One region of the Brevibacillus aydinogluensis genome, then DNA from elsewhere that is predicted to be linked to it. Evidence: riboswitches for the same ligand, from Rfam matches in the RefSeq annotation. Region 1 holds a riboswitch; each other region holds the start of a gene.
What was found. A riboswitch is a leader RNA that binds a small molecule or an ion and turns the genes downstream of it on or off. The one in region 1 is predicted to bind S-adenosylmethionine.
Positions count from the first base shown of each region.

Region 2: it holds a riboswitch for S-adenosylmethionine, as region 1 does, so the genes downstream of both, metK (methionine adenosyltransferase) here and Q7F15_RS18580 (methionine ABC transporter ATP-binding protein) in region 1, are expected to answer to the same signal.
Region 3: it holds a riboswitch for S-adenosylmethionine, as region 1 does, so the genes downstream of both, Q7F15_RS06345 (aminotransferase class I/II-fold pyridoxal phosphate-dependent enzyme) here and Q7F15_RS18580 (methionine ABC transporter ATP-binding protein) in region 1, are expected to answer to the same signal.
Region 4: it holds a riboswitch for S-adenosylmethionine, as region 1 does, so the genes downstream of both, Q7F15_RS06855 (homoserine dehydrogenase) here and Q7F15_RS18580 (methionine ABC transporter ATP-binding protein) in region 1, are expected to answer to the same signal.

Region 1 is NZ_OY569118.1:3,746,627-3,754,527, reverse strand. It holds gene Q7F15_RS18600 (BrxA/BrxB family bacilliredoxin) at 1-127, shown strand, start outside; gene Q7F15_RS18595 (aldo/keto reductase) at 305-1,177, shown strand; gene Q7F15_RS18590 (methyltransferase) at 1,316-2,344, shown strand; gene Q7F15_RS18585 (LCP family protein) at 2,578-3,555, shown strand; SAM riboswitch class I at 3,686-3,801, shown strand; gene Q7F15_RS18580 (methionine ABC transporter ATP-binding protein) at 3,883-4,896, shown strand; gene Q7F15_RS18575 (methionine ABC transporter permease) at 4,898-5,563, shown strand; gene Q7F15_RS18570 (MetQ/NlpA family ABC transporter substrate-binding protein) at 5,613-6,452, shown strand; gene Q7F15_RS18565 (peptide ABC transporter substrate-binding protein) at 6,653-7,901, shown strand, end outside.
Region 2 is NZ_OY569118.1:403,084-410,984, forward strand. It holds gene Q7F15_RS02020 (S8 family peptidase) at 1-1,723, shown strand, start outside; gene Q7F15_RS02025 (hypothetical protein) at 1,751-2,212, shown strand; SAM riboswitch class I at 2,265-2,365, shown strand; gene metK (methionine adenosyltransferase) at 2,500-3,705, shown strand; gene Q7F15_RS02035 (polysaccharide deacetylase family protein) at 3,831-4,850, shown strand; gene Q7F15_RS02040 (sensor histidine kinase) at 4,847-5,989, shown strand; gene Q7F15_RS02045 (response regulator) at 6,019-6,726, shown strand; gene Q7F15_RS02050 (glycosyltransferase family 2 protein) at 6,797-7,168, shown strand; gene Q7F15_RS02055 (DEAD/DEAH box helicase) at 7,278-7,901, shown strand, end outside.
Region 3 is NZ_OY569118.1:1,288,209-1,296,109, reverse strand. It holds gene Q7F15_RS06365 (DinB family protein) at 1-76, shown strand, start outside; gene Q7F15_RS06360 (PhoH family protein) at 440-1,771, opposite strand; gene Q7F15_RS06355 (YhcN/YlaJ family sporulation lipoprotein) at 1,967-2,575, shown strand; gene Q7F15_RS06350 (trans-sulfuration enzyme family protein) at 2,610-3,797, opposite strand; gene Q7F15_RS06345 (aminotransferase class I/II-fold pyridoxal phosphate-dependent enzyme) at 3,794-4,960, opposite strand; SAM riboswitch class I at 5,057-5,169, opposite strand; gene Q7F15_RS06340 (pyridoxamine 5'-phosphate oxidase family protein) at 5,259-5,717, opposite strand; gene Q7F15_RS06335 (DUF5665 domain-containing protein) at 5,868-6,200, shown strand; gene Q7F15_RS06330 (hypothetical protein) at 6,204-7,502, opposite strand; gene Q7F15_RS06325 (hypothetical protein) at 7,708-7,901, opposite strand, start outside.
Region 4 is NZ_OY569118.1:1,394,043-1,401,943, reverse strand. It holds gene Q7F15_RS06865 (MIP/aquaporin family protein) at 8-715, opposite strand; gene Q7F15_RS06860 (glycerol-3-phosphate responsive antiterminator) at 946-1,494, opposite strand; gene Q7F15_RS06855 (homoserine dehydrogenase) at 1,584-2,909, opposite strand; SAM riboswitch class I at 2,965-3,074, opposite strand; SAM riboswitch class I at 3,160-3,267, opposite strand; gene Q7F15_RS06850 (ankyrin repeat domain-containing protein) at 3,537-3,947, opposite strand; partial or broken gene Q7F15_RS06845 (reverse transcriptase domain-containing protein) at 4,323-5,019, opposite strand; gene Q7F15_RS06840 (DUF3221 domain-containing protein) at 5,453-6,022, opposite strand; gene pyrE (orotate phosphoribosyltransferase) at 6,231-6,866, opposite strand; gene pyrF (orotidine-5'-phosphate decarboxylase) at 6,892-7,629, opposite strand; gene carB (carbamoyl-phosphate synthase large subunit) at 7,856-7,901, opposite strand, start outside.

The DNA of each region.
Region 1 (7,901 bases):
GCCGTCGTTTGCCCTGATGAAGGACGGCAAACTGGTGACGATGATCGAGCGCCATCAGATCGAAAACAACGACCTGGTGACCATTTCCAAGCTGTTGACCGACGCGTACGATAAATATTGCGACTAACATCGAACATGAGGCAAGACGCTCCGCTGCGGGCGTCTTGTTCTGCGTGGTTGTAAAAACGAATTGCCACAGCCCGGCACCCCCATGGACCCGCCGCCAGGCTGCTTGCAAGCCGCTGCGGTGGGATGCGGTTCGCGGGGGAACGCCCGGGCGCATGTTGCGAAAGGATGACCAAGCATGATTACCCGTTCATTTGGACGAGACCCTCATCAGGTCTCCCTGCTGGGCTTTGGCGCCCAGCGCATTGTGGATGAACACGGCTGCAGCGAGGAAAATGCGATTGCCATTGTCCGCCGCGCCGTGGAATTAGGCGTCAACTACTTTGATACGGCGCCCAGTTACAGCGACGGCCAGTCGGAGACGCGGCTGGGCAAGGGACTGAAAGGGCTGCGCGACAAGGTGTGGATCGCCACCAAAACCGGCGGTCGGACGCGTGATTTGGCCTGGCGCGATCTGGAAGCCAGCTTGAAGCGGCTCCAGACCGATTACGTCGACGAGTGGCGGGTGCACAACGTCATGCAGCCGCACGACTTTGAAGCCATTTTTGCCAAGGGCGGCGCCCTGGAAGCACTCGTCGAGGCTCGGGAACAGGGGCTGGTGCGCAAGCTGAGCATCAGCGGCCATACCGATCCCCGTTTGCTGGCGGAAGCCATTCGCCGCTTCCCGTTTGACAGCGCACTGGTCGCCCTGTCGGCGCTGGATCACTTTATCTACAGCTTTGCCCACGAATTCGTTCCGCTGGCGGTGGAAAAAGGCGTGGCTGTCATCGGGATGAAGGTGATGGCGCTGGGCCAACTGGCGCCGTGGACGGAACAGGCTCTGCGCTACACCTGGAGTCTGCCCGTGTCCACCGCGATCCTCGGGGTCAGCAAGATGAGCGAACTGGAGGCGGATGTGGAGGCGGCAAACCGCTTTGTCCCAATGACCGACATCGAGCGGGTCGCCTTTTTCCAGGAGATCATTTCGCTCGTCCGTCCCGACGTGCTGCGCTGGAAGGCAAGCGAATGGATGTCCGGCGAGTGGTACCAGCTGCCGGAGCTGAAGTTTTAACTGTGGAGATAACCGCGGAGACAAACGCTCTTTTCCAAAATGGAAAAGAGCGTTATTATTTGAATGAACTGGAATTTTATTGTACGTGCCTGAATACCCTTGGCAGTGAGACAAAATCCATAGAGCGGGGGAGACAGGATGCAAAACGAGAAGAAGTCACAGTTACAACAGGCGTTAGCCGATCGGGTCATGGAATGGATCACCGGGGGATGGGTGCAGCAGGCCATCTATGTTGCCGCCAAGCTGGGAATTGCTGATCTGCTGGCGGATGGGCCGAAGAACGTCGGCGAGCTTGCCGAGGCGACCGAGACGCATGCCCCGTCGCTCCATCGCATTTTGAGGGCGCTGTGCGGCATCGGGCTGTTTCGGGAGGAAGGTGAGCAGCGGTTTGCACTGGGGCCGCTCGGTTCGTATCTGCAGTCAGGAGCGAACAGCCTGCGCGGCATGGCGATCATGATGGGGGAAAAATGGCATCGGGACGCGTGGAGCAACATCATGTATACGGTGAAAACGGGCAAATCGGCATTTCAGGACGTGCACGGCATGGGCGTTTTTGCGTACCTGGAGCGTCATCCCGATGCGGGTGAGCAGTTCAACCAGGCCATGTCGGACATGTCCAACCGGATGGCGTCGGCGCTGGTGCGGGCGTACGACTTTTCCCCATATGACAAGGTGATCGACGTGGGAGGCGGTCACGGCCGATTAATGACCGCCATCCTGAATGCTTATCCGGGGCTGAAAGGGGCGATCTATGACGTTCCCGCCGTAATTGAGGGCACCCGGCGGCACATTGCCGAGGCCGGGCTTGCGGATCGGTGCGCGTGTATCGGCGGCAGCTTTTTTGAATCGGTTCCGGCAGGCGGCGATCTGTACATGATGAAGAACATTATCCACGACTGGAACGACGAGGAAGCCGTTGCCATTTTCCGCAACTGCCGACGGGCCATCCGGGAAGACGGAAAGCTCCTGGTGATCGAGATGGTCGTTCCGGCCAATAATCAACCGCATCCGTCCATGTTGATTGATCTGGAAATGATGATCATGGCTACGGGAAAGGAACGGACCGAGGCGGAGTTCCGGACGCTTTTCCGGAAAGCGGGCTTTGAACTGCAGCGGATCATTCCGACGTCTGCAGCCGTCTCAATGCTGGAGGCTGTCCCTGTGTGACAGGATGGCCCAGTCAATCTGTTTAACAATAGCATAGCCCAATGTTTGTGATGACACCTCATCCGCGTGTAGCAGGGAGGTGTCATTTTTTATTCAAGCATCGCCAGGTCACATGCGCACCTACATAACAAGATTCCAGCCAAATATAGGGTGCCCGCCTTCGACCGGATTCGAGTATACTAGACAAAGTGGGGAGTATATTATCTGAAAGAGACAAAGGTGGCGTTTTCCATATGCGCTTTTTGAAACGAATGCTGCTCCTCCTGATCGTGGCAGTCGCTGCGGCAGGGGGGTACTACGGATATTCGCTGTATCAATTTGCCGAGGACATTCAACAGCCAAACGTAATCGACCATCCCGCCGGCGGCGCGACCAAGGCGGCGGAGATTCCCACGTGGGACGGCAAGGAGCGCGTCAACATCCTGTTGATGGGCGTTGACCGGCGCGGCATGCGCAGCAACGCGCTGCCCCGTTCCGATTCGATGATGCTGCTCAGCATTGATCCGGTTGCGAAACGATATGACTTGTTTTCGATTTTGCGCGATACCTACGTAGAGATTCCCGACCACGGACATGCGCGAATCAATGCGGCAATTGTCGAAGGCGGGCCGGAATTGGCGATGGAAACCGTGAGCCAGTTTACCGGGCTGCCGGTGAACCGGTATGTGATCACCGACTTCGAGGGCTTCAAGCATCTGATTGACGCTGTCGGCGGCGTGGAGCTGTACGTGGAGAAAAACATGCGGTACCGCGACCCTACGGACAAGGGCATGTACGATATTGATCTGAAAAAAGGGCTGCAGCGGCTTGACGGCTCCAAGGCGCTGCAATACGTCCGCTTCCGTCACGACGCGACGTCCGACTACACGCGGACGGAGCGGCAGCGGAAGCTGATGGCCGCGCTGGCCGACCAGATGAAGAGCGGCACCACGCTGATCCAACTGCCGTCCATTTTGAAAGAAATTACCCCGTACGTGCAGACCAACATCAGCTCTCTGGACATGTTGAAGCTGGCCTCGCTCGGATTGACGCTGAACACCGAACAGCCCGGTCAGTATCAGCTTCCGCCAATGGGGATGTTCAGCGAATCCAATCGCGCCGGTGCTGTCCTTATTCCTGATGTGGAACGTGTTCAGGCTTTTGTTCAGGAAAAACTGCAAGCCCAACCGGAAGCCAATTCCGCGGGGGAAACGGACGGGAAGCAGAGCTGAGGCTCTCTTCAAGCGGGCAGATCGCCCTGCACTTTTCCTTTAATTTTCCATTGACATCGTTTTTTTAAATGGAATATAATCCGATTTGTATCAACGAAAATACAAACAAACAGCATATACGGAGAAATTCTTCTTATCAAGAGAGGCGGAGGGACAGGCCCAATGAAGCCCGGCAACCGGCTCATCGCACAGATGGGTGTCGCGGTGCCAATTCCTACAAGATCGGAGAATCTTGAGAGATGAGAAGGGTGGATGTGATCGGATATCGATGCAAACCCCTTTTTCATGCTGAAAAAGGGGTTTGTTCCGTATAGGGAGGTGAACCGGATGATTCGCTTGCAAAACTTGCGCAAAAACTACACGGTACAGGGCAAGACGGTCCCCGCACTAATGGGGATTGACCTGACCATAGAAAAAGGAGAAATCTTCGGCATCATCGGACATTCCGGTGCCGGGAAAAGTACACTGATTCGCTGCATCAACATGCTGGAGCGTCCGACATCCGGTCACGTAATCGTAGACGGCGTCGACCTGACTACACTGGATGACCGCAAGCTGCAGGAGCAGCGGCGCCAAATCGGCATGATCTTTCAGCACTTCAATCTGCTCTCTTCGGCCACGGTGGCGGAGAACGTGGCCTTTCCGCTGAAGCTGGCCAAGCGGCCCAAGGCGGAGATTGACAAAAAGGTAAACGAACTGCTCACACTGGTCGGCCTGGAAGCACACCGCGACAAGTATCCGAGCCAGCTCTCCGGCGGGCAGAAGCAGCGTGTCGGGATCGCCCGCGCGTTGGCCAGCGATCCGAAAGTATTGCTGTGTGACGAGGCGACGTCCGCGCTCGACCCGCAGACGACCAATTCGATCCTCGCCCTGCTGCTCGACATCAATCGCAAGCTGGGCCTGACCATCGTCCTGATTACGCACGAGATGCACGTCATCCGCTCCATCTGCGACCGTGTCGGCGTTATCGACGGAGGTGTCATCGTCGAGGAAGGCAAGGTGCTGGACGTGTTCCTCAAACCGCAGCATCCGACGACGCGGGAGTTCGTGGAGCAGGTGGCCGATTCCGCCGAGCTGCGGGAAGTGGTGGCTCACGAAAAGGCGGCCGGCGACCAGACGATTGTGCGCATCACGTTCCTGGGCGAAAAGACGTACCAGCCGATCCTGTTCCAGACCATGCAGGAGACCGGCACGATGTTCAGCATCCTGCAGGGTACGATTTCGCGGATGAAAGATACACCTTACGGCCAGCTGGTCGTCGAATTGAGCGGCAATCCGGAGCAGAACAGCCGCGCGATCGAAACCCTGCGCCAGCGCGGTCTTGAAGTGGAGGTGATGTAACATGGGACTGACGTTTGAAAACGTCGATGTGGCGGAAATCGGCAAGGCCACATTGGATACACTGACGATGCTGGGCTTTTCGACGCTGTTTACCGTCCTGATCGGACTGCCGCTGGGCGTCCTGCTGTTTCTCACCTCCAAGGGACAGCTTTTGGAAAACCGCGTCTTTTACACGATTGCTTCCTTTGTCGTAAACGTGCTGCGTTCGGTGCCGTTTATCATCCTGATGATCATGTTGATTCCGCTGACGAAAATCCTGGTCGGCACCTCGCTGGGGGTCAAGGGAGCGATTCCGCCGTTGGTGATCGGGGCGGCTCCGTTTTTCGCCAGACTGGTGGAGACGTCGCTTCGGGAAGTGGACCGCGGTGTGATCGAAGCGGCCCAGTCGATGGGAGCGTCCAAGTGGCAGATTATTTGGAACGTGCTGCTGCCTGAATCCCGTCCGGGGTTGATTGCCGGCATTACGATTACCACCGTGGCGCTTGTTTCCTACACGGCGATGTCTGGCGTGATCGGCGGCGGCGGACTGGGCGACCTGGCCATCCGCTACGGTTACCAGCGGTTCCAGACCGATGTGATGATTGTTACTGTCGTGATTTTGCTGGTGTTGGTTCAGATCTTGCAAACGCTGGGAGACAAATTGGTAATCCGTTTCAGCCGCAAGTAAGATCTTTACCATAAAGACAACAATATGAAAGAGAAAGGGGTAATCATCTGTGAAAAAATGGGCTGTTTCCATTCTGTCGACTGTACTGGCACTGTCTCTGGCGGCATGCGGCACGAAAACCGAAACCGCTCCGAATGCGTCTGGCGGTTCGGACGGGGGCGAACAAAAAGAAATCACCCTGAAAGTGGGCGCTACGCCTGTACCTCATGCTGAAATTCTGAAATTCATCCAGCCGAAACTGAAAGAACAGGGCATTAACCTGGAAGTTAAGGAATTTACCGACTATGTACAGCCAAACGTGCAGTTGAACGAACAACAGTTGGACGCCAACTTCTACCAGCACATTCCGTACCTGGAGCAGTTCAATAAAGACCAAAACATGAACCTGGTGCCGGTGGTGGCAGTGCACATCGAGCCGTTTGGTGCTTACTCCAAGAAAATCAAAAAGATTGACGAACTGGCCGACGGTGCAACCATCGCTCTGCCGAACGACCCGACCAACAACGGCCGTGCGCTGGCCCTGCTGGAGAAAAACGGCCTGATCAAGCTGAAAGACGGCGTTGGCATCAAAGGCACCGTAAAAGATATCGTCGAAAACAAGAAAAACCTGCAGTTCAAAGAAGTAGAAGCAGCCATGCTGCCGCGCGTTCTGGAAGAAGTGGATCTGGCGATGATCAATACCAACTACGCGCTGGAAGCCAAACTGGTGCCGACCGAAGACGCACTGATCATTGAAGACAAGGACTCTCCGTACGCCAACTATCTGGTAGCACGTCCGGATAACAAGGACTCCGAGGCCATCCAAAAGCTGGCGAAAGAGCTGAACTCGCCGGATGTGAAAAAGTTCATCGAGGATACGTATAAAGGAGCGGTTGTGCCGGCATTCTAAGGCCGTCCCTCCTCTGACGCCCGAATCGGCTGATTCGGGCGTTTTTTATGTTTGCCGTCCACTTTTGCATGAATGTTTATCATTCCGACGATTTTTTTTATAAATAAATAAAATTTTATTAAATCAACGTAAAACTTGTTTAAAAACAACATATATAGAGGTATATTTGAGGAAAGATTTAGACAAGGGGGATAAGTGGCATGAAAAAGAATATTTTTATTGCGATGAGTTCACTCCTCGTGCTCGGTGCCGCTCTCGCAGGGTGTGGAGGCAATTCCGACAACCCAAGCCAGGGGTCCCAGGCAGAGGAAGCGAAGAAAACCGGCTCGCAGGTGCTGAGGTTGAACCTGCACTCCGAACCGCCTACGGCTGACCCGGGTCTTTCCGAAGATACAACCTCTTCGGCCATTATTCGGGCAACATTTGACGGGCTTACCCGGATCGGCGCGGACGGTCAGCCGCACGAGTCCGTGGCGGAAAAAATCGACGTATCGGCTGACGGCCTCACGTACACCTTCCATCTGCGCGACTCCAAGTGGAGCAACGGCGACCCGGTGACCGCGCACGACTTCGAGTTTGCCTGGAAGCGCGCGCTCGACCCGAAGACCGGAGCAGCCTACGCGTATCAGCTGTACTACATCAAGAACGGAGAGGCGTACAACAAGAACAAGGCGAAAGCGGAGGACGTCGGCGTCAAGGCGCTGGACGAAAAGACGCTGGAAGTAAAGCTGGAAAGGCCGACGCCTTTCTTCAAGGAACTGACGGCGTTCCCGACCTATTTCCCGGTCAACAAGAAGCTGGTTGAATCCAACCCGAACTGGGCGATGCAGGCGAGCACCCACGTGGGGAACGGTCCGTTCAAGATGGCGGAATGGGAGCACAAGAACAAGCTGGTGCTCGTGAAAAATGAAAATTACTGGGATAAAGACGTGGTAAAAATGGACAAAATCGAGTTCTCCATGGTAGATGACGAGAACACCGAACTGTCCATGTTTGAACGCGACGAGCTCGACTGGGCCGGCGCGCCGATAAGTGCACTGCCGACGGACGCCATCCCGATGTTGAAAGAATCCGGGAAGATGCACAACAAGACCATCGCAGGTGTCTACTGGTATAAGTTCAATACAGAGCAACCTCCGTTTAATAATGCAAAAATCCGTAAAGCATTTGCTTACGCGATTGACCGTCAATCCCTGATCGACAACGTATTGCAGGCCGGTCAACTTCCGGCGATGGGGGCTGTACCGCCGACCATGGCGCTGAACAAGGACGGCTACTTCAAGGACAACGACGTGGAGACTGCCAAGAAGCTGCTGGCAGAAGGCATGAAGGAGCTGGGCATCACCAAGCTGCCGACGGTCACCCTCTCCTACAACACGACAGAAGGGCACCAAAAAATCGCCCAGGCGATCCAGGATCAATGGAAAAAAGCGTTGGGCGTCGATGTAA
Region 2 (7,901 bases), 760 kb from region 1:
CGATGTACGACAACTTCTATACCAGACCGCCACGGATCTGGGCGAGCGCGGCTGGGACCGGCAGACGGGCTACGGCCTGCTCAATGTCGACCGGGCCGTCCGAAGCAACCCTTCGACGGATTTTCACGAGCCGAACAACAGCATGGGACAAGCCAGTCCGTTTCCCATCGAGTCGCAGATTCGCGGACGGCTCAACCAGTCCGACACGATTGACTGGTACAAGATGGATATTCCCTACGATGGCAAAGTGACGCTGAGGGGTTCTATATCCACTTCGATATCGTCCCCCATGGCCGCCACGTTCTATTCGGAAAATCGTACGCCTGTCACGTATTACATGGGCAACGGCGATACCCTGACGGTTCCGGCCAAGGCCGGACGCATGCTGATCAAACTGGAGCGAACCGGCGGGGTCAACGCGTTTACCTACGTGCTGACCAGCTCGTTTTCGATCAACCCGGACCGCTACGAGCGAAACAACAACATGGATACGGCGCGACCCCTGGTCGGAAATCAGATCAGCGTGACCGGCAATTTTCACGAGGAAGGCGATCAGGACTGGTTTTCCTACTACGTGCGTGAGTATGGCCGGCTGAACATTACGGTTACCCCTGACACCAAGCGAATGGATCTGAACATGCGCATCGGCAAACAGGGGCAGGGATGGGAAGAGTTCGACACCTGGGACCGGGACAACCCGGTCGAGCGGGCACAAAAAGATGTGTCGCCGGGCAAGTATTACATACGCATCAGCGAATACTGGGGCAATCAGGTAAACGGGGAGTACCGGCTGGATTTGTCCTTCACGCCGGTTCGCAAGGACGTCAATGAACCAAACGATACGTATCGCCAGGCCTCTCAACTGGCCAACGGCACATTGATGACCGGCACCTTGCCGACCCATACCGATTCAGATTGGTTCCAATTTACCGTGGATTCGGAATCCTACGTCAGCGTTCGTGCGCCGTTTGTCCCCGTGTCCAAGGGGATGCGCATCGAGATCTACGGGTCCCATACCTTTAACTATGCGCTGGCTGCTACCGATCAGGTGGCCCAGTTGTCCGATCAAGGCAAGGAAGTCATCGGATTAAAGCTCAAGCCTGGGAAGTACTACATCCGATTGAGCAGTACGGTCCCGTTCAAATACGATGCCTACCGCCTCACACTGCACAAGGAGAAGCTGGTGGACGGCTATCGGGACATTGCCGGTCACTGGGCTCGCGCCGAAATCGCCCGGCTGACTCGAAAAGGGGTCGTCAAGGGTTTTGACAATGCCACGTTTCAGCCGAATCAGCAGGTGACGCGGGCACAATTTGCCACCATGCTGATCCAAGCCATGCGGGCCAAAGGGCTGCCGGTGGGGGCGTATACGGGCCGCAATCCGTTTGGCGACCTGTCCAGCTCCCATTGGGCCTACCAGCCGCTTCTAATGGCGTATAAACTGGGGATTATGCAGGGGTACCCCAACCGGACGATCAAGCCGAACCAGCCCATCTCCCGGGCGGAGATGGCCCAGATGACCGCCCGCGCCCAGAACTTGCTTTTGACCAAGCACTCAAGGTCGTCATACCGTGACGTACCGATCAGCCACTGGGCGTCTCCGGCGATCGAGGCGCTCACCTCCAGAGGTTGGCTGAAGGGCTACGGGAATCTCTTCAAGCCGCAGGGACGCGCGACCCGAGCCGAAGTAGTCGTTCTGTTGGCCAGAGTCTACAAATTGTGATCAACAATTAAAGGAGAGGACATCGAGATGAACAAAGCGACAAAAGGATTGATTGCAGCTGCAGTTGTCGGCACGGCCATTTTTACTTCCCAAGCGATGGCTGACGGCGGAAGCGCCGGCGTGCCGGGTTCTGCAGACGACCCGGTCGTGACGAAAAGCTACGTCGATCAGCAGATTCAGCGAGCGCTGGGCAGCGCAGGCGGCGGGAACAGCGGATTGACCGTGGTGGAGCTGAATCCGGGCCAGACGCTGTACGGCTTTGAAGGGACGGAATTCATCGTCCGCACCGGACAGGTGCAAGCTGTCGCCGGCAACAATGGAGACGGTCTGACCGACATTACGCAGGGGGCGGATCTCCGTGCCGGTGCACCGGTTTCCCACAATCACCTGCTCCTGATCGCCCGCTCCGACAACCGCGGATTGCGGCTGGATCCGAACTACAGCGGCGTGGCCTACATCATGGTGCGCGGCAAATACGAAATCCGCTAAGTGCATATTGACACCGAAGAGAAAAACCAGTATTCTATTATGCGAATGGATACTCTTATCCAGAGTAGGCGGAGGGACTGGCCCTATGAAGCCCGGCAACCGACTTGAGCGGTGCTAACCAGCAGAACGGAAATCTGTTCTGGCCGATAAGAGGTAAGGAACGCATCAAAACAAGCACCTTTTCCTCAAACGGAAAAGGTTTTTTTTGCATGTGCCTTCGACTGATAAGAACCTGTTTCGGCCACCACACTATTTGTATGAGTCTAAAGGAGGTCGTACACATGGCATTGCAAAAAGGTCGTCGCCTGTTCACTTCTGAATCTGTCACCGAAGGTCATCCGGATAAGATTTGTGACCAAATTTCCGACGCCATTCTGGATGCGATCCTGGCAAAGGATCCGAACGCTCGCGTTGCTTGCGAAACGTCCGTAACCACCGGTCTCGTGCTCGTGGCGGGTGAAATTACCACCAACACCTATGTGGACATTCAAAAGCTGGTGCGCGACACGATCCGCGAAATCGGTTATGATCGCGCCAAATTTGGCTTCGACGCGGACACCTGCGGCGTCATCACTGCAATCGGCGAGCAGTCTGCCGACATCGCCCTGGGGGTTGACCAGGCCCTGGAAGCGCGCGAAGGCAAAATGACCGACGAGGAAATCGAAGCGATTGGCGCTGGCGACCAAGGGTTGATGTTTGGGTTTGCCTGCAACGAAACGCCTGAACTGATGCCGCTGCCGATCAGCATGGCGCACAAGCTGGCCCGTCGTCTGACCGAGGTGCGCAAAAACGGCACGCTCAGCTATCTGCGTCCGGACGGCAAAACCCAGGTGACTGTGGAATACGACGGCGACAAGCCGGTTCGCATCGACACCATTGTCATTTCCACCCAACACGCTCCGGAAGTGACGTTGGAACAAATCAAAAAAGACCTGATGGAACACGTCATTAAGCCAATCGTTCCTGCAGAACTGCTGGATGACGAGACCAAGTATTTCATCAACCCGACCGGCCGTTTCGTGATCGGCGGTCCGCAGGGCGACGCCGGCTTGACCGGACGCAAAATCATCGTGGATACTTACGGCGGCTACGCTCGTCACGGCGGCGGCGCGTTTTCCGGCAAAGACCCGACCAAGGTGGACCGTTCCGGTGCATACGCTGCTCGTTACGTAGCGAAGAACATCGTCGCAGCAGGCCTGGCGGACAAGTGCGAAGTGCAGGTAGCGTACGCCATTGGTGTGGCACAGCCTGTGTCCATCAGCGTGGATACGTTTGGCACCGGCAAGATCGCCGAGGAGGAGCTGGTGAAGCTCATCCGCAAGCACTTTGACCTGCGCCCGGCAGGTATCATCAAACAGCTTGACCTGCGTCGTCCGATCTACAAACAGACTGCGGCATACGGTCACTTTGGGCGTAATGACCTGAATGTGCCGTGGGAGAAGACAGACAAGGCAGAAGCGCTGAAACAGGACGCTGCCGGTCTGTTGAAATAACAACCGAGTAGGGAGAGCCTAGTGCACGCACTAGGCTTTTTTTCTTGGATAGGAATGGTAATCTGGTCATAAAGGAATCCGTTCTCTGGTGTCGAATCACTATGTAGGCTTAAGGAGGGATTTTGTTGCCGAAAAGGTGGCCCTTCTTCCTTTTCATTCTGGTGTCGTTCGGTCTGGTCGTGACTGCCGGACTGCTCGGGGGTGTGCATCTTCCAAATACCTACATGCCGAAAGTGCAACATTTTCCCCCGGTTCCTACGTCTATAAGCACAAGCGGGGATGATACTGCTGCAGCGCGGGAACGAACGGTAGAAAAAGAGGATGCCGTCGTACCCAGGCAATGGTATCGAAATCGGGTGGTGGTGCTGACTTACCACCATGTGTCGAATCAATCGAACCAACGCTATGTGATTGACCCGGACCAATTTGCCCGGCATATGGCGTTTTTGCGCGAGAATGACCTGCATCCGATTTCGTTGTCGGAGTTTTTGCGTTTTGTCGACACTGGCGTGCTGTCTACCGACAACGCCGTGCTGATTACGTTTGACGATGGATACGAGAGTTACTACACGCATGCGTTTCCCGTGCTGCGGCAGTACCAGTTTCCATCCGTCAATTTTGCTATTGCAGGTCGGCTGCGGGACACCGCGGAGCGCAAGCGAGAAAATATGACGACACCGTTGACTCGCCAACAGATAAACGAAATGCTCGTTTCCGGGCTGGTGGATATCGGCTCACACACATACAGTCTGCATGAACAAGCCGCCAGCAACGAATGGGGAGAATGGGGGCCCGAGACTGCTCCCGTTTACATGGAGGATCTGCAGCGCTTGGAAAACGAGCAGGAATACCGGAACCGATTGTACGTTGACTTTACCATGTCCCGTGTCGGCCTGAGCGATCTGGTGGGCCGACCGGTGGAAACCATATCCTTGCCGTTCGGCTTTTTTAATGACATCGTTCTGCAGACCGCCCAACAAGCAGGCTACCGTTACGTGTTCAACTCCAATCCGGGAGTGGTGACACCCGGCGTCAATCCGCTTAAGATCCCGCGTTTTGACGTCGGCTCGCGCGAGATGGATACTGCCCAACTCCACCAGCTGTTTACGAAAGCGAAAAACGGATTTGAAGGAGAGCAGGAATGAACCAGGCAATCAGCATCAGCATGTTGGATGGAGTAATTAAACGAACGATTGAGACGGTGGAGGCAAGCAAGGCGCAAATCTTTGAGATTTCCGAACATGCACGCCAGCAGGGTAACACGTTAAAGCTGGAATTGCATGAATTGCGACAAGAAATTTCCAAAGTGATTCAGAAGGTGGATGCGCTGGAGCTCGCCTACCGCAAGTCGCGCAACCGGCTGGTGCTGGTGAGCCGCAACTTCCACACCTATACGGAAGAAGACATCCGCATCGCGTACGAGGAAGCGAGCCGGATCCAGGTAGAGTTGTCCATATTTCGGGAACGGGAAAACAACCTGAAGCGCAGGCGCAATGATCTGGAGCGGCAGCTTCGCAACCTGGAGGAGACGATCGAGCGGGCAGAAAAGCTTGTCACGCAGATGGGCGTTGTGCTTGGATATCTGACTGGCGACTTGAGCAAGGTCGACGAAGCACTGGAGACGGCCAAACAGCATCAGATGATGGGATTGAAAATTATTCAGGCCCAAGAGGAAGAACGGAAGCGCGTCGCGCGTGAAATTCACGACGGTCCAGCCCAATCGATGGCAAACGTGGTGCTGCGCTCGGAAATTGTAGAGAAGATGCTGAAAAATGACCGCATTCTGGAAGCGCAGATGGAACTGCACGAACTGAAAGAAATGGTCCGCATGAGTTTGGCCGATGTGAGGCGGATCATTTTTGACTTGCGGCCAATGGCGCTGGACGATTTGGGGCTGGTGCCCACGCTGCAGAAATACATTCAAACTTACGAGGAGCGAACGCAGGTTACCGTCGACTTGGTTGTGTTTGGAGTAGAGCAGCCGCTCAAAAGCTCCGTCAAAGCCGCCATCTTCCGTCTGGTACAGGAATGCCTGAACAACGTGGAAAAGCATGCGGGGGCCAACAAGGTCCAGGTGAAACTGGAGTTTTTGGAGGATGCACTGGTTCTCGTTGTCAAAGATGACGGGATCGGCTTTGATGTAGACCAGCTCACAGCCAAAGGAGGGTCTTTTGGGCTGTTGGGCATGAAGGAGCGGGCGCAACTGCTCGAAGGTACGATGGAGCTGCAGTCGTCGCCTGGAGAAGGAACGAAAGTGATGTTTCAAATACCGGTTAAATATTGAGTGCGAAATCGTACATAGGGAGGATGAACATGGAGAAAAGGCAGCAAGAAATCCGGATTGTAATTGTGGACGATCACCAATTGTTCCGTGAAGGCGTCAAACGAATTTTGGAAATGGAGAGCGACTTTCGGGTAATCGGCGAAGGCTCCGACGGGGAAGAGGCGTATCGCCTCGCTGAGGAGCACAAGCCGGATGTGATCCTGATGGACATCAACATGCCCAATGTCAACGGTGTCTCCGCCGCGGAACACGTCATTTCCGTAAGCCCGGATACCCGTGTGATCATCCTGTCCATTCATGACGACGAAGGTTACGTGTACCGTACGCTGCGTTCCGGCGCGTCCGGCTATCTGTTGAAAGAGATGGGGACGAACGATCTGGTGGAAGCCGTTCGCGTGGTGGCCGGAGGCGGCGCATATATCCATCCGAAAGTAACAGGCAAGCTGATTGAAGAATTTCGCCGCTTAAGCGAACAGGAAGGAGTGGCGGAACGGACGTTTGCGGCAGAGGATTCGGAGCCGGTCGATCCGAAGGTGATCGAGTCGCTGACCCGCCGCGAGCGCGAGGTGCTGCAGCTGATGGCAGAAGGGAAAAGCAACCGGGCCATCGGGGAGTTTTTGTTTATCAGTGAGAAGACGGTGAAAAACCACGTCAGCAGCATTTTGCAAAAGCTGAGCGTGCAAGACAGGACACAGGCTGTAGTCATTTCCATTAAAAACGGCTGGGTGAAACTGTAAAGAGGGAAGGCGGCTGCACCATATACAAGCCATCTGGCATACCTTGATTGCAAGAGGAGGTATGACCGTGATGGAAGAGTTGGTGGTGTGGCTGTTGGCGGCATATGGCTGCTCCTCTCTGCTGGTGACACTTGCAAACCGCTGGATCAGCCGCATGGCAGTGCGAGCGGACCAATCATGCGTGCATTACCGGCTGCTGCTCGGCAACTCTGAGCAGGTGCTGGAATACGCAGTCCGGCGGCTGCATGCCCGTTCGTATTGGAGCGGTACACCGATTCGCATCTCGTATGTCGATTACGGATCGACTGATGATACATGTGGGATCACGGCTGTGTTGAAACGGGCCGGCTGCCTCTGCGCCGACGAGGAGGAAGAGGTGGCCGACGCCCCGGCCGTGATCGTAGACCTTCGCCATACAGACGAGTGGGAGCGCGTGATATAACGCGCTTTTTTCTTTTGTCGTGCTGCTTCACGGTCCCGAAATATTTGCAGACAGCTGCTGTCTTTTTGCACACTGGTCTTGCAGAGACAAGGGGGACGGAGGCGGTAGTGTGCGAGAGTACCTGCTCTATGTAAAAGTGGGCGACGAGGCGGCGCACGTGTATGTGACGCCGTGTTTTACGGTGGATCAGATGTATTGGCGGGAGCGGGACGGCTGCAGGCTCCACGTCATTGGCAAAAGCCCATCGCTGGCGCTGGCCTTTTACCTGAGAGGGATGCTGAACGCGCGACTGCAGGGTCGGGATGTCGGGGAAGAGGAGATTGCCGCCATGCGGGAATGGGCGCTGGCACACGTCAGGGAAACCAACGCCTTGTACGGCCGGGAAGCCGGGGACATGCAGCCGCTCAGGGGAGAGTGGTTTTCGATTGAGGTGACCGGGGAAGACACGGAGGATTCCGATGGCCGGCAAACTGATGAGCGAGCAGATGCCGAAGGAAAGGCTCCGCCAAGTCCTGGAGCATCTCTGTCCGCCGGTGCCCTTCCCGATCTGCGCGCAGACAGTGAGCGGCTGCATCTGCTCTTGCAGGGGCGCGCTTTGCTGTTGGAAGAGCTGGACGGCTTTCTGCATCGGCGCGGCTGGACGGGAAGTCTGCGCACGGAATGCTTGCAGTGGCTGGTACTCGACGGGAAAGCGGAGTGGCGGCCGGGCATTGAGCTGTTCGTGAGACGCGAC
Region 3 (7,901 bases), 1.6 Mb from region 1:
TTCGCTCTTTCACGAGGGGATGCACATCAGTACAATCAACACACTGAAAAAGGCACTGGCCATAACGCATTCATAAACCCCTTTTGCCCGGCTCTTGCAGCCCGGGCTTTTTTCTTTTCCCGAAGTTCCCTTCTCAAATCATCCGCCCCGTCCAATCGGCCGCTGTAAGCTGAAAAATGAAAAACCGCTCCAACAAGGAGCGGTTGTGTCGAGCCCTTCTGTTCTGGGGTACTACCGGTTATTCTCTTTGGCACGTCAGCCTCCATCCATAGAGTCTGTTACCTAAAGAGCTCGGGTTCCGCCACTTTGACCAAGATCGACTGCATGATCATAAATAACCACGCTTTTTCGCCTCCCAAGAAGGCTTGTCGCCGTTGATCCATCAATCATCGGGCTCGACGTTTTACAGTATGCGCTGATTTTTGGTTTCTATGCATCCCTACAGCAGATCGGCCGCCAACTGCGCCAGCACGCTGCGTTCCCCTTTTTCCAGCTTGATATGGCCCGCCAGCTTTTGCGTCTTGAACATCTCCACCACGTAGGTCAGTCCGTTGTTGCTCTCGTCCAGATAGGGGTGGTCGATCTGCTCCGGGTCTCCCATGAGCACAATTTTTGACCCTTCGCCGACCCGGGTCAGGATCGTCTTCACCTCGTGTTTGGTCAAGTTCTGCGCCTCGTCGATAATGATGAACTGACCGGGAATGGAGCGTCCGCGAATGTACGTCAGTGCCTCCACCTGGATGCTTCCCATGCCGGCGAGGATCTTGTCCAGATCACCCGGGTGCTTGGTATTAAACAAATATTCCAAATTATCGTAAATCGGCTGCATCCACGGCCGCAGTTTCTCTTCCTTTTCCCCGGGGAGAAAGCCAATATCTTTTCCCAGTGGGACAATGGGTCTGGCCACCAGCAGCTTCTTGTACGTCTGCAGGTCCTCGATCTGCAACAGCCCCGCCGCCAGCGCCAGGAGTGTTTTGCCGGTACCAGCCTTGCCCGTCATGGTGACAAGCGGAATCTCCTCCCGCAGCAGCAGTTCCATGGCCATGCGCTGCTGCACGTTGCGGGCGCGAATGCCCCAGACCGGATCGTCGCTCGTCACCAACATCTCCAGCGTCCTGCCTTCTGCGTCCACTTTGCCGATCGCGGAGATCGAGGGATTGATCTCGTCTTTTAAAATCAGGAACTGGTGCGGAAAAAACCGGGTATTGGGAAAACAGGCTGACAGGTTCAGCTTGCGGGAGGCGTAGTACGTTTGAATGATGTGGGAAGCCACTGTCAGCTTTTCGCAACCAGCATAAATACTGGAGTGCTCGACGACGCGGTCGGACAGGAAATCTTCCGCTTTCAGGCCGAGCGCGTCCGCCTTTACCCGCATCAGGGCATCTTTGCTGACGAGAATGACGGGACGAGGGCTTGGGGACAGGTTTTCCTCTTCCTGCAGATTTAGCGCTACGGCCAAAATCCGGTTGTCGTTTGTAAATTCTGTAAATTGCTTCTGCAGCTTGTGAAGCGATGAGTGATTCAACTCTACGCGAAACAGACCGCCTGTCTCCAGCGTAATGCCCTGATGCAGATGGCCCAGTTCGCGAAAACTGTCCAACAATCTCGACACGTAACGGGCATTACGGCCAATTTCATCCATATAGCGCTTTTTGGAATCAATTTCTTCCAATACCACGGCGGGTAGGACGATCTCATTGTCCGCAAAGGAGAACATCGCCCGCGGATCTTGCAGGAGTACGTTGGTGTCCAGTACGTAGATTTTCTTCAAAGTCTCGCCTCCTATTACCCATCTTCTCTATTATATGCAGTTGGGGACCGGATGCTCTGCTGTCCGAACGCGATGTATTACAGTGTATGACAAGGGGTGGACGGATAGACGAGAGGCAGAAGAATGAAAACGGGGCAGGCAGAACACAATACGACTAACCATCACCTGTACCGCAGCAATCCAGGGAAAGGAAGTATGACCGTGAAACGGACAGCGATCTATGTACTGAGCGTCAGCCTGCTCCTCTCCGCCTGCATGACGAACAACAAGCCTCCGGCCAACCAGGCGGCTCCGCAGCCCGGCCAAACTGTGCCGGAAACGCAGCGCGTCCAGCAAACCGCCCCGTCCCCAACCTACAACCAGTCGCCGCAGGCAACCGCTGAACGGCTGGTGCGCCTGGCCACGCGGGTGAAAAACGTCAATGACGCGACGGCGGTGGTCCTGGGCAAGTGGGCGGTCGTCGGCATTGATGTCAACGCCCATCTGGATCGGCCGGAAGTGGGCGTGATCAAATACTCGGTGGCGGAAGCGCTGAAAGAAGACCCCCAAGGGGCGAACGCCATCGTCACGGCCGACCCCGATATCGTGCAGCGGCTGCGGGAAATGGCTGCTGACATCCAACGCGGTCGTCCCGTGACCGGCTTGGCCGAAGAACTGGCGGACATCGTCGGGAGGCTCATGCCGCAGCTGCCGCGCGACGTGCAAAAACGGGAAGAGACGCCTACCAGGGAAAACGAACAGCGGATCAACAAAAGCGGCAACTCCAAACCGCAGGGAAATGAAAAAATCCCGGTGAACCGCTGACCATCGTCCGAAACAATACAGGCATTTTCCGGGCTTACGCCCAGGAAAATGCCTGTTTGTCGTCTGCCACCTGCTCTGCGGGTCCAAGCGCGTCCAATGCCTGCTCCAGGTCTTGAAGCAGGTCGACAGCGTCCTCCAGGCCCGCGGAGAGACGGATCAGTCCGTCCGTAATTCCACGCCGCTTACGCTCTGCGGGCGGCATGGCGGCATGGGACATCATCGCCGGATAGGAAAGAATCGTTTCGACCGCACCCAGACTGACGGCGACAATCGGAAGCTTGACGCGGTCAAACAGCGCTTTGGCCCGCTCGCGGCTGCCCACGTCAAAGGAGAGTACCGCCCCGTGTCCGCTCGCCTGCCGGTTTTGCAGGTCATGACCGTCGTGTTCCGGCAATCCGGTGTAGTAGACGCGGCTGACCGCCGGGTGTGTGGAAAGCCAGCGGGCCAGCTTTTCCGCCGTCTGCGTGCTGACGTCCAGACGCGCTTTCAAGGACTTCAAGCCGCGCAGCACCAGCCAGGAATCCTGCACGCCGAGGATCGCTCCCATGCCGTTTTGGATCATGTAGAGCTGCTCACCCAATGCCGCCTCCTTGGTCACGGCCAACCCGGCCACGACGTCACTGTGGCCGCCGATGAACTTGGTCGCGCTGTGGATCACCACGTCCGCGCCCAGCTCCAGAGGCCGCTGATAGTACGGCGTCATAAACGTATTGTCCACGATCACCAGCAGTCCCCGCTGTTTCGCCAGCGCGCAGACAGCGGCGATGTCCGTCACTTTCAGCGTCGGGTTGGACGGAGTTTCCAGGTAGATGCCCTTGGTCTCGGGACGGATGGCTGCTTCCACCTGCTCCAACGACGTGGTATCGACAAAGCTGACGGCGATCCCCATGCGGGACAGAACATTGGTCAAGAAGCGGTAGGTGCCGCCGTATACGTCCTCCGCCACCACGACGTGATCTCCGGCGGAGAACAGCATGAACACACTGGAGATGGCCGCCATACCGGAAGCAAAGGCGAATCCGCGCTCGCCTCCCTCCAAAACGGCGATTGCCTCTTCCAACGCATGCCGTGTGGGATTGCCCGAACGGGCGTAATCGTAAACGACGGGCCGGTCCAGATCAGCCTGGTGAAAGGTGGACGCCTGATAAATGGGCACCGAGGCCGCCCCTGTCACCGGGTCGATACAACTGGTGCCGTGCAGCAGTTTGGTGGCAAACTTCATCGTACGCTCCCTCCCGTCAGTGAGAGACTTGCATCCAGAGCCTGACACACGTCAGCGATCAGGTCGTCGGGATGTTCGATCCCGACCGACAGCCGCAGCAGCCGGTCGCACACGCCCACGTACTCGCGAATCTCTTGCGGGATGTCGGCATGCGTCTGCGTCGCCGGATAGGTGCACAGCGACTCCACGCCGCCCAGGCTTTCCGCAAACGATATGATCCGTAAGCTCTCCAGAAACGGCGCCACCTGTTCAGCCGAGCGCAGGCGGAACGAAACCATCCCGCTGAACCCGCTGGCCTGCCTGCACTGCACCTCATAACCGGGATGCTCCGGCAAACCGGGATAATAAACGTCCGTCACGGCAGGGTGTTCCCGCAATGTCTTTACAATCGCCAAGGCATTTGTCTGATGGCGTTCCATTCGCAGAGCCAGCGTCTTCATCCCCCGCAGCAGCAGCCAACAGTCCTGCGGCCCCAGCACCGCTCCGATCGAATTGTGCAAAAACCGGATTTTTTCGGACAACTCTTCACCCTTTGTGACGATCAATCCAGCGAGGACGTCGTTGTGGCCGCCGAGGTATTTGGTCGCGCTGTGCAGCACCAGGTCAGCCCCCAACTCCAGCGGCCGCTGACAGAACGGCGTCATGAACGTGTTGTCCACAATGGTCAACAGCCCGTTTCGCTTGGCCACCTCTGCCACCGCCGCGATGTCGGTGATCTGCATCAGGGGATTGGTCGGCGTTTCCACAAAAACAGCCCGCGTCTCCGGGCAGATTGCTTCTTCCAGATTCTTCACGTCACGCAGGTCGACATAGCTGAAGCGAAGTCCGTAACGTGAGAGCACCTGCTCGAACAACCGGTACGTCCCGCCGTACAGATCGAGCGATACGACCAGGTGATCTCCCTGGGAGAACAGTCCCATGACCGTATGTATCGCGGCCATGCCGGAAGCACAGGCAAACCCGGCGTCTCCCCCTTCCGCTTCGGCAATCGTCTGCTCCAGCACGGTCCGGGTCGGGTTGGCTGTGCGCGTGTAATCGTACCCCGTGCTCTGCCCGAGGGCGGGATGGCGATACGCGGTGGCGTTGTAAACGGGAAAGCTGATTGCGCCGGTCCGCTCGTCTTTGGCGACGCCCGCCTGCACCAATTTTGTCTCCAGATGCATATGGATCTCTCCCTCCAACAAAATGACCGAGGGCATTAAAAAAAGCCCTCTTTTCTCTGAAAAGAAGGCTTTGTTTACGCGTACGTAAGCAAATCCTTCTCATCTTTCAGAGCGTTACACTCTGCAGGAATTAGCACCAGTATCCCCTTGTACAGGTGATTGGTTGCCGGGCATCATCGGGCCAGTCCCTCCGCCTCTCTGGATAAGAAGTTTGCTATGCAATTTGCAATTGGTTGACCTTATACTACCGAAATCGGCAGTACCTGTCAACCTGTTTTTCATTATGCTGGTAACCCGATCACGTTGCGTTTTTCAATGCGGTCATCACCTGGTTGTCCAGTTTGCTGGCCGCTTTTTTGTCGTACGTCTTTTCATATTGGGGCTCGACCGAGATGCGGGAGCCGTAGAACATCACGTCGCGAACGGCCTCGATGGCCACTTCCACCATCGCCAGCTTCAGCGGGACATTCTCCATCCGTTCCGTCTTGATCGTCGCCCTGCCGTTGATGGCATAGGAGGAACCGGCCCCGATCAAGTGCAGCACGACCTGCGGTTCCTTGGCAATGTTGGCCAAAATACGAGAGCGGTTGTCTACGGCGAAACGGATCAACTGCGGCGTCGGCGCAAACGTCCAGGAAAGGGAACTGAGCGACGGAGCGCCGGACTCGTGGTCAATCGTTCCGAGTGTGACAAAACGCTCCTGCTGCAAAAGCGCGAACAGTTCCTCCGAAAGCGTTTGGGAAACGGTTTCAGCCATTCCGATGCCTCCTTGAAAAGGGAATGTACGTCTATTGTACCTACCCGCCTGGCGATAGGCAAACCTTTCCGTCCAACACCTTGCTTCTCACCCGTTTTTTTCCTACACTGATACGTAACGGGAACGAATGCAAGACAGGAGGAGAGCCGCATGCCCCCATCCCCCACCGACCGCTTGCTGGCCAAGATCGACAAGCTGCTGGCAGAGCTGCAGGAAGTGCGCAAACTGAACGAACGGATGGACAAAATCGCCCTCTTTCTGGAGGATATCCGCCTCGCCGACGTGATTCAAAATTATACAGCCCCGAGCAAGCTGCTGTGGATCAACTTCCTCGCAGGTCTTGCCCGAGGCCTGGGATTGACGATCGGTACGGCCATCGTCCTGGTGCTGCTCGGCTCTTTTCTCAGCCAGTTCCTGTCAGTCCCGATTATCGGCGATTACATCCGCCAATTGATCGATTACGTGCAGGCCTATCGACAGTAAGCCTTATTTGTGATCGTCGTCATCACCGTGCTTTTTCCCATTGCCGTTGCCTTTCGGTCCCTTATCCTTGTCTTTTCCCTTGTCTTTGCCTTTTTCATCGTCATCGCCGTTGACCGGCTTGTTGTGCGGGATGTCGGCTTTGGCCACAAGTTTGCCGTCCAGGTACAGCTCGAGGTGGACTGCTTTCGCGCTGTACGAGCGATCGTGGTACTTCAGCTTCGCCTCAAACCGGCCGTCTTTCACTTTCACCTCGTGCTTTTTGCCGTCCGGCGCCACGACGTACAGCTTCACCTTGCCCTTGCCGTTCAGGCCGTCAATGCTTCCTTTCACGCGAACCTGTTTTTCCTTGGCATTGATCGTTGCGGTTCCCTCGATGCGGTAGCTGTGCGGCTTGTCAGCGGCGTTGATTACCTTCAGCTCCACGGATTCGGAATCGATTTTCTTGCCGTCTTTGTAAGCTGCGATCAACACCTTGCCTTTGCCGGCCTGTACGTCCTTCAGGCTGACAGAGAAAGAGCCGACGCCTTGCCACAGCTTTTTCACGTTCGCTTCTTTGGATTTGCCGTTGTACGTGACGACCACCTTGTCCGCTTCCTGGCTGATGATGCCGTTTACTTTCAGTTCCTGTTTCTTCTCATCCAACAGAGCCAAGGTGTGAATCAGCACGTCGGCCTGCACGACAGTTCCCGTGTTTACCTGCACCTTGCGGGTGTCCACCAGCTTGTCGTCCACGTACGCCTTGACTGTCGCGTACTGCGGCGTGGCGCTTACGATCGCCGTAAAGCTGACCGTGAAGGTATCCTCCGCAGTGGGAATCACTTCGATCGTGCCGCCGTTTGGCTTTTCGACGACTACTTTGGTCACATGTTCCGACACTTTCCCTTTCAGGTACGTAATTGTGTCGCGGGTCTCCGGTTTCACGCTGATGAAACCTTGTTCGTTGACGTCAAAACGGACTTCCAGGTAGATGTCGGCGTAGTGTTCGCGGTAGACGCGCTCCCACTCTTCCGGATGTTCCTCGATGTACGTCCGCAATTTGGCGTCCAGCCCGATCTCTTTTACGACCAGATACAGGTGGTCGGCCTGCGTTTTCAACAGCATGTTCAGCGTCGCCGGATCGTTTGCCGCCAGCTTTTTCAGATTGTATCGGGTGACGTGTTTGCTTTCATCGTTCATGACAACTTTGGTGCTGTTTGTTGCGGGTACGGGGGTGCTCGCATCTGCCAGGAGCGGAGTCACTCCCCCGATGATCGCCGCGGCAGTCACGACTGCCAATACGGGCTTGGTTCCTATTTTCTTCATGCTGCCTTCTCCTCTCTATGTAGTTCCTGCCCTGGACACCCTAACAGACGACAGGTTTCCTGCAAAGGTTGCAGTTACGGCTAAAAACGGGGGATGCCGAGACCAGATTGGGACAAACGACACAAAAAAACCCCGCCTCTGGCGGAGACGGGGATAATGCTGAAGTCCCAACCGTTCTTTCGTTCGGCGGAGCCTCATGCCGGTTCTACTCGTTATACCGGGGTTCGTTTTCGATTGCAGCCAAAAGCGATTCCGCTTCCTCCGAGGGATAGCGGCGTTCCCAGACTTCGTCGGGGAAGACGCAGCGAACCACGTACCAGTCCCCTTCGCGGCGATACTCGCATTCCGATGCCTGGTGGTCCTCTCTCAGGATGTCCGCGAAAAATGCTGCCGTATCCA
Region 4 (7,901 bases), 1.8 Mb from region 1:
CCGACCGCTATCCGAACAAGGCCTTGAAGACGAGCGCTCCCGCCGTCCCGCCGACGATCGGCCCCACGACCGGAATCCAGGCGTAGCCCCAGTCAGATGTGCCTTTGCCCGGGATCGGCAGAACAAAGTGGGCGAGACGAGGCCCCAGATCGCGCGCCGGATTGATCGCGTAGCCGGTGGTCCCGCCGAGCGACATGCCGATGGCGACGATAAAAAATCCGACGATCAGCGGATTGAGCCCTTCGGTAAACGTGTTGCTGCCGATAGCCAGCAGGCCAAACACGAGGAAAAACGTGCCCAGTCCTTCGCTGAGAATATTCGCAAATGTGTGTCGAATCGCCGGAGCTGTGCAGAATACTGCCAGCTTGGCCGCCGGGTCAGCAGTTTCTCTCCAGTGCGGCAGGTAGTACAGGTAGACAAAGATTGCTCCCAAAAACGCCCCGGCCATCTGGGCCAAAATGTACCCGGGCACGAGCTCCCAGGCAAACGAGCCAATTGACGCAAACGCAATGGTAATGGCCGGATTAAAATGGCCGCCGCTGATGGCCCCGACCGCGTATACGGCAAAGGCGACAGCAAACCCCCAGCCCAGGGTAATCACGATCCACCCGCTGTCTTTTGCCTTTGACTTGTTCAGCACGACTCCCGCCACGACGCCGTCCCCGAGAATCACCAGCATCATGGTCCCGATCAGTTCCGCCCAATACGCCGACATCTTGTTCCTCCATTCTCTTTTTTTAATATTTATGACGAGTCTGGACTGGTTTTCCCTCTTTTGCTGTTCACCTCCACTGGAAGAAAACAGAAAATCCACCTATTTATCCACGGTTTAAGTCCACAGGAACTTAAACACAGGGAATATATAGGTGGATCTCCTGATCTCATCCGACATATGAACTTCTGTAATCAATCTTATGCGGTCGTGAAAGCGTTGTCAATCATTTTTTACAGCTGTTTCCACAAGTTTCGATCGGAGGTGGTGACGGCGATGGCTCCTGCCGCCAGAGCGCTCTCGATCTCCTCCCGGGTGCGGATAAACCCGCCTACGATGATCGGAATTTGAATCTGTTCGCGAATTTCCGTAATAATGTGCGGCATGACCCCCGGAAGGACTTCGACGAAATCGGGTTTTGTCTGCTCAAGGATTTTGTAGCTCGTCTCCAGCGCGCCGGAGTCCAGCAGAAACAGGCGCTGCACCGTGACCAAGCCCTTCTTTTTGGCGGTCGTGATCACCTGCGAACGGGTGGAAATGACGCCGGCCGGCTTGATCTCCTGACAAAGAAACAGTGCGCCGTGCTCGTCGTTTTTCAATCCCTGCACCAGATCGGCATGCAGCCACAGCTTTTTTCCGTGCCGGCGTGCCAGGTCGGCGATGCTTTTCAGTTGGCAGATATGGCTCTCCAGCAAAATGATCGTCTCGTACCGGCTTTCCAGGACGCGTTCAAATTCTTTCATTTGGCGAATGGCCGGCAAGATGGTTTGCGAACCCAGCATGACTTGTCCTCATCCCCTTGAAGAAGAAGTGCTCCGCTTTTATCATGCCAAAAAATCCCGGCGAATGCGATGGGGAGTTGGATGCTAGTTTACAGCCCCGCACTCCCGCCGTCAGCATCTTGATCATCGGCCGCCTCCAGCACGGGGTACAGCCGCGCTTCGAGGCCGAAATCCCGTTCCAAAAGCCCAACGTGCTCCTCCTGCAGTCCGGCAGCGAGCAGGCCCACACGCAGGACGCTGCCCGAATCGTACTGGACGGTCATCCTGCGAACGGAGACACCCGCCCGTTCGAGAAACAGCAGTACCTGCTCCGGCGTCACGCCAGCCGCTGTCCCTGCCAGGCAGCAGAAGTCGAGGCCGGATGAGAGGCGGCTGGACGGGACCGCCTCCGGCCGTTCACGCCAAGCGGGATGAGGCGCAAACGGTTGGGTCAGCAAGTAGGCCAGATCTTCCACAACCGCGCTGGCAGTCGGCAATTCGCCCGCCCCTTTGCCGGTGAACAAAAGGTCGCCGACGAGACTGCCTTCCACCTGTACGGCATTGTATGCATCCTGGATGCGCGCCAGCGGATGCTCCAGCGGCACCAGCGTCGGCCGCACGGACAGGTGCAGGCCGCCGTTTCCCTGGTGGGCTTGCGCCAGCAGTTTGATCCGATACCCCAGTTCCTTCGCCAGCCGGATGTGGCTCTGCGAGACTTCAACAATCCCCTGCCGCTCAATGGCTGACAGGGGCAGCGACTCCCCGAACACGAGCTGTGCCAGAATGTACAGCTTGTACAAGGCGTCCCAGCCTTCCACGTCGGAGCTCGGGTCTGCCTCCGCATACCCCAGTTCCTGTGCCCGCTTCAACACATCGTCGTAGGGAAGCTGGGCCTCCTCCATCTGCGACAGGATAAAGTTGGTCGTCCCGTTGAGGATGCCGCACACCTTTGTAATATCGTTGGTTCTGAGGAATTGACGGAGCACCCCAAGGATGGGAATTCCCCCCGCGACGCTGGCTTCATAGGCGAGATGGACGCCGTGCCGGTTGGCCAGTTCCACCAGCTCCGCGCCGCGTTTGGCCAGCAGCTCCTTGTTGGCCGTCACCACATGACAGCCCTTCTCGATCAGCGACCGTACGTAGTCGTAGGTCGGTTCCACGCCGCCCATCACTTCCACGACGATGTCTACGTCGCTTTCCAGAACGTCGGCAAACCGTGTCGTCAACAGCGATGGCTCCACCTGCACGGCCCGCTGCTTCCGCGAGTCGCGCACCAGCGCCTTGACGATTTCGATGCGCTTGCCCAACCGGGCCGACAGCTTCTCCTGCTGCGAACGGATCGTCTTGACCACCCCGCCGCCTACCGTTCCCAATCCCAATAAGCCTACTTTTACCACACTCATGTTTTTCCACCCCGTTTTTTGTTTGTACAACATGAAAAAGCCTTCTTCGGATTCGAAGAAGGCTGGTGTGCATTGTGCTCGAGCCTTCTTCTCATCTCTCAAGACACGCGTGTCTTGCAGGAATTGGCACCTGGTCACGCACCGCGTGACGGTTGCCGGGCTTCATCGGGCCAGTCCCTCCACCTCTCTGGATAAGAAGAAGTCCTATGAAATTTTGAAACAGAAAAATAAAAAAACCTTCTCCGACAAGAAGAAGGTCTGCGTCCATATCAATCAAACCCGCTTCTTATCTGTCAAGACATCTGTCTTGCAGGAATTGGCACCTGGTCACGCACCGCGTGACGGTTGCCGGGCTTCATTGGGCCAGTCCCTCCGCCGCTCTGGATAAGAACAGTGTTTAACTCTTGGGTATCATTGTAAAGAATCACAGGTTGTTCGTCAACAAAAATCTGGCAGACCGGCATTTCGCCCGTCGTAAGCCGCTGCAAGTTGACATACATACGAAAAAGGATGGAGTCGTCAGATCGGCCATCCTTTTTCTTGACCAGCAAGGCACCCGAACCCATCGAAAACCGGGTATTTGATTTGTTTCACTTCATCAGTTTCTGCATGAACTCTTATATCAGGGATTTGCAACTGATTTTGACATTAATTCTGATTTTACTCCCTTGCACCATGTTGAATTAAGAGATCAACTAGATCTTTGTTATTGTATCCTTTCGCTAATTCTAAAGGTGAATCATCGTAAAAATCTTTAATGTTAGGGTCTGCATTTACACTTAGTAAGTACTTAGCGAGCTCAACGTTTTTTTCTCTTACAGCGATAAAAAGTGCAGTCCTTCCTTCTTCATCAGTTATATTTGGATCCATAGATTTATTAATAAATGACTTTACTTTCTCAATATCACCTTTAAGTACAGCATCAAAAAAATTGTTCGGATTAAACTCCTCATTATAAGTATAGTTATAAACGGGGCCACGATCAGATTGTACTGATATTGCAGCAACGATACTAATTCCTAACAGTAGGATAAAGATCCCCCACAGTATTAGACCTCTATATTTTTTCATTATATTGCCTCCTTATTATCATTACCCTAAATAAAACTTAAAAAAAGTATAGCATAACAGATTCTCAATTGAGTCACACACCACCGTACGTACCGTCCGGTTTACAGCGGTTCACCAAGCTTGATAATGTGTAAAGTATGAAACTCATCAGCCCTTGTTGTTGTCAGTAGGCAATGCCAAGGGTTTTGTGCATGTGCGGGTTTAATTGACCGTCACGCCCCTTTCAGGTGTTTGTAATTTCCAGAGCTCTGCTGTGAGAAAGACCAAGTAAACGAAGTTCGTGGTACCGCGTACGAACTCGTTTCAACTTGTCCACAGTCTTAGTCAGAAGCCTTTGGCGAATCCGTTCTTTCAACAGGATGATTGATTGGAGCGTAGACGTATCAGTGCTTCCTTTCCAGGAGTAAAGTTAAACCCGTAAAACTTGCGATTGCACGGGTCATCCACCGCACTTTTGAGTTGATTTACTTTGAATTTGAGAACCTAGTCAAGTATCGCTCCACGCTTGTTTTTACACGTTCACCCGTACGTTTGGACATATGTTGCAGTCGTCCGCATAGCGGCAGAAACGGTGTCCCCTTTTCTCCAACTTCTTGTCCAGATCGTCTAATAGAATGTTGGCCAACAGCGGACTTAAGGGACCACCTGGAGGTGTGCCCTCCTCCGTCGTCACGCCCCCCGTTGACCATCACTCCAGATTGAAGGTAGGCACGGATCAGTGTAAGGAGGCGCTTGTCCTTCACCTTTCGTGCTACACGGCTCATCAGAATGTCGTGGTTCACTCAATCGAAGAATTTCTCTAGGTCGATGTCAACCACGTACCGATAACCTTCATCAATAATTTGCTTCGCCTTACGTACCGTGTCGTAAGCACGACGTCCGGACGAAAGCCGAAACCACAGTTGGAGAAGTCGGGTTCAAAAATGGGAATCAATACTTGCAGGATGGCCTGCTGGATCAACCGCTCTGCCACGGTAAGGATGCATAACAACCACACTCCTCCGTCAGGCTTTGAGATTTCAACCTTGCGGACAGGTTACGGTTTATAGGTTCTTTCCTCGATCTGCGACCGATTGGTCGCTCAGTGCTCGTGAAGTTGGTTGCCAACAGTAGTAGGAGTATCATGCAGACCTCTCCGGGTAAGAGCGGTAACTTTCATCCCATGTACCTGCCCGCTATACTGCCGTATCCCTTGGCTGTATAGAGCTTTGTCTTGCTGTGCAGACTCGCCCGAATACAGTAACCTCCAATCGGATTCGTGTACCTCAGGGCGGGACTTTGCCGCCGGCTTCCTTCAGACAGATTCCGCCTCACGGTGGACACCCTTGCCTTGAGCTAACGGTTGGTACAGCCAACTCCTGTTCGGGACTTTCACCCTATAGCTACCGCCCATGCTGGGCGCACCGAAAAAGGATGGCGTCGTCAGATCGGCCATCCTTTTTCTTGACCAGCAAGGCACTGGCACCTATCGAGCCAACGGAAAAGGCGCTTTCCACAATACCGGGTTACTTGATTTGCTTTACTTCACCCGTTTCTGCATGAACACTTATCTCGTGCTTCTGTCCTGCATTGAAAGTAAAAACGCGAACGATCCATTCTGATTCGGTGCTCACTGCATCCTGTACAATGAATATATCAGCTTTGTCAGAAAGACTCTTTACAAAGTTTAGCGCCATTTGAATGGCTTTCTTTTGCAGCATGGGATAATGTGGATGTTGTACATCATCTGCAACGACAAGTTTGCTCAAATCCGTTTTCGCAGGATACGATTCCAATGAAGGGGAAGCCGCCCATGTTTCTACTTCCGCTCCGACCTCTATGTCTGTAAGCAAAACCTTGTTATTCTTGCGATCAAGCAGAATGGCATCGTCGTTTACGAAATACCATTCGGCGTCATAGTCGCCATCTCTTGCTGTTTTGTCACTTTCAGCAACCAGCAGTGCTTTTTTCTCATAGTTTGTCTCGATGACGTATCCTGTCAAACCTTTGCGTTCGTTTTTGGGTTTCTCATCCGAGCATCCTGCTGTGAGAAGCAGAAACGCAAACAAGGTTATGTACAGTAATGGTCTGTTCATGATCCCTCCATTACGTTCAAATGTAAAAGAGCATCCACGATTTTTACCCACCGGTTATGAAGTATTATAATGTAAAAAACATGAAAATCAATTACATTTTGGTAACGAACAAAACAAAAAACGCCCCGAAACAGGGCGTTGGTAAAGTACAGTCGATTGAGGTACAAAATTTTTTTATCCAATCCGTTTGGACATGCGTCATGACCGGTTACGCATAAAAGCTGCGAGGGGCTTTGCGCCAGTCGGCCAACAGGCTTTCCTGCTCTGCCGTGATGACGCCGCGCTCGCGTGCCGTCTCGAGCAGTGCAGTGTAGTGGGAAAGCGTCGCGACCGGGATGCCTTCCTCCCTAAAGAGGGCTTCCGCTTCTGGAAACTGGTAGCTGAAGATCGCTACCACGCCGAGCACGTCGCCTCCCTCCGCCTGGACGGCCTTTGCCGCTTTGAGCGAGCTGCCGCCGGTGGAGATCAGATCCTCGATGACCACCACTTTTTGACCTGCGGCCAGCACGCCTTCCAGTTGATTCTGCCGCCCGTGCCCCTTTGCCTTGTCGCGCACGTAGATCATCGGCAGGTCCAGCAGTTCTGCCACCCAGGCAGCGTGCGGGATGCCTGCCGTCGCCGTTCCGGCGATTACTTCCACCTGCGGAAAATGTTCGCGGATCACCTCGGCAAACGCCTGGGCAATCCGGCGGCGGACCGGCGGATGGGACATCGTGAGCCGGTTGTCGCAGTAGATCGGCGACCTGATGCCGGATGTCCAGGTATACGGCTGGTCCGGGCGCAGGTGAACGGCGCCGATCTCCAGCAGGTGTCCCGCTATTTCTTTGGCTGTCGTGGTATTCATCCTATCCTCTTCCCTTCGCGTACGTTTAGAGGCATGCCGCCTGAACGGCGTTAACGATCCGCTCCCAGGCGGCGGCAGGATCGGGCGAAGCCGTAACCGCCCGGCCGATTACGATGTAGTCGCTCCCCAACTGAAACGCCTGTTCCGGGGTCGTGATCCTAGTCTGGTCTCCCTTCTCCGCCCAGAGAGGCCGAATCCCCGGGGTGACGGTGAGGAAATCAGTACCGGCCGCCTGCTTGATCATCGGTACTTCCAATGGAGAGGCGACGACTCCGTCCAGCCCCGCCTGTTTGGCCAACTTCGCGTAATGGACGACGACATCTTCCACCGTGCCGGGAATCGCCAGCTCCTCGTTCATCGTCTGCTGTCCGGTCGAGGTGAGCATCGTAACGCCGATCAGCAGAGGACGGGGAGCACCGGCCGCGGTCCCCTGCTCCAGTCCTTCCCGGGCCGCCTCCATCATCGCCACGCCTCCCGCAGCGTGCACGTTGACCATGTCGACGCCGTGACGGCCCAGGCTTTTCATCGCCCCTTTGGCCGTGTTGGGAATGTCGTGCACCTTCAGGTCGAGAAACACCTTCAGTCCCTGCTCCTTCAGGTAGTGGACGATCGCCGGGCCTTCTGCATAGTACAGTTCCATACCCACCTTGACGTATCGAATCAGCCCGTCCAGCCGGGCCAGACATTGTGTGACGTCCTTTTTCGTGGAAAAGTCGAGCGCAACGATCATGCGCTCGCGTATATCGGTTGGTTGCAGCGGCACACCGCTCTCTCCCTTCCTAGTGGCGACACCGCCTCGAATTTGCTTCCCTGCGTAGCCACATCCAGGTCCCCGATAGGGGGCTTCCTAGTGGCGACACTTCGTCGCGTTTACTCCCCTGCGTAGCCACATCCGGGTCCCCGATAGGGGGCTTCCTAGTGGCGACACTTCGTCGCGTTTACTCCCCTGCGAATCCATAGCCGTAGATCCGCAGGGGACGCTCTGACTGTTATACCGGCACGGCGAGCTTGGCTCCCGTGCGCTGCGCCGGCATC